One region of the Comamonas sp. HJ-2 genome, then DNA from elsewhere that is predicted to be linked to it. Evidence: predicted binding sites of a transcription regulator. Region 1 holds the regulator's gene; the other holds the start of a gene.
The links. Region 1 encodes FNR, which switches genes on or off when oxygen is low (the NO sensors DNR and NnrR bind a similar motif). Its sites were predicted from a motif close to TTGATNNNNATCAA; they were not measured.

Region 1 (3,413 bases):
TGACCACTCAGAATGCCGTGGCCAAGGCCTGGAAGCAGGTGCAGGTTATTCGCCGTATTTTCCGCCCGCGTGTGCTGATCTACTCGGCCGTGCTGGTGGCCCTCAGCGCTGCCATGATCGCCAGTCTGGTGCTGCGCGAGCCGCTCAAGGTCGATGTGATTCGTGACCGTGCTGCGCTTTCGCGCATCGTGGCGGGCGGCAAGCTGGAGAACGTCTACCGTCTGCAGATCATGAACGCCACCGAGTCCGAGCAGCGCTACCGTATCAGCGCCGTGGGCCTGGAGAATCTGGAAGTCGCATCCGAGCAGGAAGTGAGCGTTGGCCCTGCAGAGACGCGCGGCATTGCGGTGCGGCTGCAGATTCCGTATGGCTCAGCAACTCCCGGCTCGCACCCCGTACACTTCAATGTGGATGCAGTGACTGCCGGAGCAGGGCGTATTTCCGAGAAGACGGTGTTCCTGGTGCCGCGTTAATGCCAGGTCTTGACGGTCTTCGTGAGCCATCACGGAGGCCGGACAAGGGCACCGCCAATCGGCAACAATTTATGCCACCCTGCCGTGTGTGCCTGGGTGGTCAGAATTTTGGAAAGAGGTTTCATCATGTCGGCAGCACAAGCCAAGGTCTCGCAAACGGCCAAGATCATCCACCCCGAGGACGGCAAGCCCTGGTGGAAGTTTGCCCATGTCTGGCTCATCATCGCCGGCCCGGTGATCGTGGTGATTGCCGGCTTTGTCACCGCATACATCGCACTGAGCAGGCCCGATCCCGTGATTGACCCTGACTACTACCGCCATGGCATGGAAATCAACCAGCGCCTGAGCGAAAGTGAAAAAAGCCTGGCACCAGCAGTCACCGGCCGCAATCATGCGGCCACACCAGCCAAGGACCATCCGCTGGATCGCTGAGCGCTCCGGCGCTTGCTCCGCCAAGGTCGCTTTTGCGGCCTTTTTTGTTGCCGATATCAAAATCAGAGCGTGTTGCGCATGTTCTGTCTAACGTTGATGTAGAAGCAAATGGTTTTTTGATATCCAGATGGCGCAGGATGCTACTGAAAAGAGAGTGGTTCAGGGTTTCCCGCCACGGTGCATGCCCGCAGTCCTGCATGAACGGTCACCACTGTTGTGCAAAATATGACCAAGCCCACAGCCCAAGGAGAATCAGGATGGATGCTCGACGCTGGATGTGGATTGTCTGGCCGGCCTTTCTGGCGGCGGCAATCATGGAGATGGTGGTTTTCGCCTTTGTGGACCCGCTGGATGTGCACTGGCTGGGCTCCCCCCTGGACTGGTCGCGCCAGGCCATCTATACGGTCGCTTTTTTTGCCTTCTGGGTCGTGACCCTGATCGGAGGTGCGATGACGGTGATGCTGGGTCGCTCCGTCAGCGATCTCAATGGCGGCATCGTTTCCGAGCCTCTGCCCGATTAATTCGCACAGACAAAAAAGCCCGCTGTCCGCGGGCTTTGTCTTGAGAGTGTCTGTCGACTCGGTTCAGTTCTGGCATTGCTGGCTGTTGACGATGCGTTTGAGCGCCTCGGTATCCAGGATGCGCAGGTGGCGCTGCTTGACTTCCACAATGCCTTCCTCTGCAAATTTGGAGAAAGTGCGGCTCACGGTCTCGAGCTTGAGGCCCAGGTAACTGCCGATTTCTTCGCGCGTCATGCGCAGCACCAGCTCCGACTTGGAAAAGCCGCGTGCCGACAGGCGCTGGACCAGGTTCAACACAAAGGCCGCCAGGCGCTCTTCGGCACGCATGCTGCCCAGCAGCAGCATCACGCCATGCTCGCGCACGATTTCGCGGCTCATGACCTTGTGCACATGGTTCTGCAGGGCAGTGACCTCGCGCGAGAGCTGCTCCAGTTTGTCAAACGGCATGACGCAAACCTCGGCGTCTTCCAGGGCCACGGCATCACAAGTGTGGTGGTCGTTGACGATGCCGTCCAGACCAATGATTTCGCCAGCCATCTGAAAGCCTGTGACCTGATCGCGTCCGTCTTCGGTGGCCACGCTGGTCTTGAAGAAGCCGGTTCGAATGGCATACAGCGAGGTGAACTCTTCGCCATTGCGAAACAGCAGCCCACCGCGCTTGACCTTGCGGCGCGTGGCCACAATCTCGTCAATGCGCTCCATTTGTTCATCGTCCAGGCCCATGGGCATGCACAGTTCACGCAGATTGCAGTTGGAGCAGGATGCTTTGATGGTCTGAAGATTCATGGGCTTTTTGCAACGGCGCAGACAGACACGGAGTGGAGAGTCGCGCTGGTCATTGACCTCGTGGTTGAAGATGAGATGGATCAAATTGTCGCAGCACTTGCCTTGAGGTCTCTTGATTTTCATCAAGGACAGGGTGATTGCCTTGGGGCACATTGCCTGTATTCGTTCAAAAACACGCGCTTTTGCCTATTTTGGGCATGATTTTCAGGATCTGATTTCCATTGAAATCTGCTCTATACAGAGTGTGGGCGCACCCTAACTCCCAGTTATGACCGCAGTCACGCCTGAGTTGCTGAGCCGCTTTGATATCCCCGGCCCACGCTACACATCGTTCCCAACAGCCGACCGTTTTGTTGAGGCTTTTGGTGCAGACGACTACATACTGGCACTCAAGCAGCGCAAGACGCATTCTGGCTCGCGCGCTTTGCCCCTGTCCGTTTATGTGCATGTGCCGTTCTGTGAGTCGCTTTGCTATTACTGCGCCTGCAACAAGATCGTGACCAAGCATCATGAGAAGGCTGCCGAGTATCTGGACTACTTGAGCCGCGAGCTGGCCATGCATACCGAGCATTGCGGCAAAGGCCAGCTCGTAAGCCAGCTGCATCTGGGCGGAGGCACACCGACCTTCTTCAGCGATGCCGAGTTGCAGCAGCTGATGGTCTTGATGCGTGAACATTTCAAGCTGGATCCCGCGGGCGAGTACTCCATCGAGGTCGATCCGCGCACCGTCAGCAACGAGCGGCTGAGAGCTCTCAAGGACATGGGGTTCAATCGCCTGAGCTTTGGCGTGCAGGACTTTGATCCCGCGGTGCAGAAAGCGGTGCACCGCGAGCAGCCCGCCGAGCAAGTCTTTTCGTTGGTGGCCGAGGCGCGCCGCCTGGGCTTTGTCTCCATCAATGTGGACCTGATCTACGGGCTGCCCAGGCAGACGCCCGAGTCTTTTGCGCGCACGCTGGCACAGGTCAATGAGCTGCGCCCCGATCGCATTGCACTGTATGCCTATGCGCATCTGCCCGAGCGCTTCAAGCCGCAAAGGCGCATCGAATCGGCAGACCTGCCCATGGGACAGGACAAGCTGAACATGCTCTCCGGCGCAATTGATGCATTCATGGATGGCGGCTATGTCTATGTAGGCATGGACCACTTTGCGCTGCCTGACGACTCTTTGGCCATTGCCAAGCGCCAGGGGCGCCTGCATCGC
Region 2 (3,413 bases), on a different contig from region 1:
TGATGGTCACGATCAGGTTGATACCTGACAAGGTCGTGCCCACACCGGCGACCTGCAGGCCCCAGATGTAGTAATCAAGACCCGTGCTGCCGCTCTGGTGCCCCAGGTTGGACAGTGCCAGCCAGCCGGAGGTCGAGAACTCGCCCAGGAACAGGGAGATCATGACCAGCACGGCGCCGCCGGTGGTCATCCAGAAGCTGAAGTTGTTCAGGAACGGGAAGGACACGTCACGTGCGCCGATCTGCAGAGGAACCAGGTAGTTCATCAGGCCGGTCACGAAGGGCATCGCCACGAAGAAGATCATGATCACGCCGTGGGCCGTGAAGATCTGGTCGTAGTGGTGAGGAGGCAGGTAGCCCATGTTGTCGCCGAAGGCCATGGACTGCTGCAGACGCATCATCACGGCATCGGCAAAGCCGCGCAGGAACATGACCAGACCGAGGATCATGTACATGATGCCGATCTTCTTGTGGTCGATGGAGGTGATCCAGTCGTTCCACAGCGGAGCCCAGAGGCGGAACTTGGTGATGCCGCCGACCACGACGAGGCCGCCAAGCACCACGGCAATAAAGGTCATGAGCACGATGGGCTCATGCGTCATGGGAATCTGGTCCCATGTGATACGGCCCAACAGCCAGTGGGAGGCCGGGGTTGTTGTTTCAGACATGTTGAGTCTCTTTTGTCGTATTGGAGCGGCTGAGCGGTTAGCGCATCCGCACCGTGAACTACTTATTGCTGTGCGACAGCTCCGGAGGCGGCGACTTCGTCGAGCAGGGCGACAACGCGGTCAGCGTCTTTGGAAGTGCAGACATCCAGGGGCAGGGCCACGCTGGAGGTCTTGCTGTGGTGTGCAGGTGGCTTGCCGCCGGCGGCGTCGATGGCCATCATTTCGTTCATGCACATCTTGCCGTCTTCCACGCAGCGGTTGAGGACCTTGTGGTACAGGCCTTCGTCCACGCTGGCGAAGCGTTCAACGGGGTTGCGCTCGCTGGGCTTGGCCAGATCGATATAGGCGTCGCGTGTCAGAACCTTGCCTTCGGTCTTGGCCTTGGCAATCCACTGATCGAACTGCTCGTTTTCCAGGCCGTGGAACTTGAAGGTCATGCCCGCAAAACCAGCGCCGCTGTAATGAGAGGACTTGCCGCCATAGACACCGGGCTTGTTGATCACGGCGTTCAGCTCGGTCTGCATGCCGGGCATGGTGTAGATCATGCCGGCCAGATCAGGAACGTAAAACGCGTTCATGGTGTGGGTGGAGGTCAGCTTGAAGTGAATGGGGCGATCCACCGGGGCAGCCACTTCGTTGACCGTGGCAATGCCTTGTTCGGGGTAGAAGAACAGCCATTTCCAGTCCAGCGACACGACCTGGATCTCCAGAGGCTTGACGTTGGGGTCCAGAGCCTTGGTGGCGGAGATGCGGTCCAGGGGACGATAGGGGTCGAGCTTGTGGGTGCTGATCCAGGTAATGGCGCCCAAAGCGATGATGATGAGCAGGGGAACCGTCCAGATCACCAGTTCCAGCGCAGTGGAGTGGTGCCATTCGGGGTCGTACTTGGCTTCGGTGTTGGACTGGCGGTATTTCCAGGCAAACAGCAGCGTCAAAAAGATGACGGGGACGATGATGAGCAACATCAGCAAAGTGGCCGTAATGACCAGATCGCCTTGCTGCTTGGCGACATCGCCAGCTGGGTTGAGGACGACGGCCTTGCTGCAACCGGCGAGGGTTGCGGTCAAAGCGGCCGCTGAGAGCCACGCGGGCCCACGGATTTCCTTGATTTTTAACATGCTTTGGGCGTGACAAAGTCGCGCTTAGGTGTAAACGCGGATTACTGGATCTCGGCAAATGTAATACCAAACAGGGGCTTGTCCATTGGACATTTTGTCCAAGGTCAACAGCTCGGGATTGGAAATGCGCTATGCGACAAGGGTTTAGCGGCTTTGGCGTGTGGACAAACTTTGAGCTGACAGGGCTTGAAATTGTCAAATCAGCCCTCAGAAACGGGGCCTGCACAGGGCTGCTCTGACAGTGCTCAGGGCAAAAACTCTATTGCAGCTGCACATGCTTGGGCGTAGAACGGAAAGCGTCCCCGGGACTGAAAAGTAAGACAAGGAGTTGTACCTTTATGACAAGCATGAACCCGTCCGTTGGTCTTACTCAGCAAGACTATGAGAACTCGGAAACCCTGGCCTACGCGGATACCGACGAGGATGTGACCCCCGGCGAGATTGCCGTGGGGGTGATCATCGGGCGCTCTTCCGAGTACTTTGACTTCTTCGTGTTCGGCATTGCCTGCGTGCTGGTGTTTCCGTCACTGCTGTTTCCCGATCTGTCCAAGCTCGATGGCACGCTGGCGGCATTTACCATTTTCTCGCTGGCCTTTGTGGCCCGTCCTGTCGGCACGGCGCTATCCATGGCCGTGCAGCGCCGCTGGGGGCGAGCCACCAAGCTCACTCTGGCTTTGTTGCTGCTGGGCGTCTGCACCGTGGGCATGACCTTCCTGCCCAGCTATGAAGTCGCTGGCATGAAAGCGGTCTGGGCGCTGGTGATCCTGCGCGTCGGGCAGGGCCTGGCTCTTGGCGGTACCTGGGACGGTCTGCCTTCGCTGCTGGCCATGTCGGCACCCAAGGACAAGCGCGGCTGGTATTCGATGATCGGGCAGTTGGGGGCTCCGCTGGGCTTCATCATTGCCGCAGCGCTGTTCGCCTATCTGTATTCGAGCCTGAGTGCCGACGATTTTCTCAGCTGGGGCTGGCGCTTCCCGTTCTGCGTTGCCTTTGCGATTAACGTGGTGGCCTTGTTTGCTCGTCTGCGCCTGGTTGTGGGCCAGTCCTATACACAGGCGCTGCAGGAGCGCGAACTGGAGCCTGTCAGCGTCACACGTTTGATGGCCAGCGAAGGCCGCAATGTGATGATCGGCGCATTCGCGGCGCTGGCCAGCTTTGCACTGTTCCATCTGGTCACCGTGTTCCCGCTGTCCTGGATCTCGATGTACTCGAATCAGTCGGTGACCGATGTATTGGTGGTGCAGATCATCGGCGCACTTCTGGCGGGGATGGCCATCATGCTCTCTGGCTGGCTGGCCGACCGTGTGGGCCGCCGCAATACGCTGGGCACCATGGCTTGTCTGATCGGCATCTTCAGTTTCCTGGCGCCCTGGCTGCTGGGCAGCGGTACGGTGGGAAACAATGTCTTCATCATTGTGGGCTTCATCCTTCTGGGATTGTCCTACGGGCAGGCATCGGGTACCGTGACCTCCAACTTCTCGCCTCACTTCCGCTACACCGGTGCGGCCTTGTCCACCGATATGGCATGGTTGATCGGTGCGGCGTTCGCCCCGTTGGTGGCCTTGGGTGTCTCGGCAAAGTTCGGCCTGGTGGCTCTGGGTATCTATCTGCTGTCGGGCGCCTTGTGC

Region 2: a site for FNR is predicted at 1,880-1,893, ahead of cyoA (ubiquinol oxidase subunit II). Genes of this name have one in related genera too.

Annotation. Positions count from the first base shown of each region.
Region 1 is NZ_JBSIFD010000014.1:169,505-172,917, forward strand. It holds gene ccoG (cytochrome c oxidase accessory protein CcoG) at 1-473, shown strand, start outside; gene ACWGXF_RS13590 (FixH family protein) at 600-905, shown strand; gene ACWGXF_RS13595 (hypothetical protein) at 1,163-1,426, shown strand; gene fnr (fumarate/nitrate reduction transcriptional regulator Fnr) at 1,490-2,212, opposite strand; gene hemN (oxygen-independent coproporphyrinogen III oxidase) at 2,481-3,413, shown strand, end outside.
Region 2 is NZ_JBSIFD010000013.1:72,969-76,381, forward strand. It holds gene cyoB (cytochrome o ubiquinol oxidase subunit I) at 1-667, opposite strand, end outside; gene cyoA (ubiquinol oxidase subunit II) at 730-1,785, opposite strand; gene ACWGXF_RS12360 (MFS transporter) at 2,124-3,413, shown strand, end outside.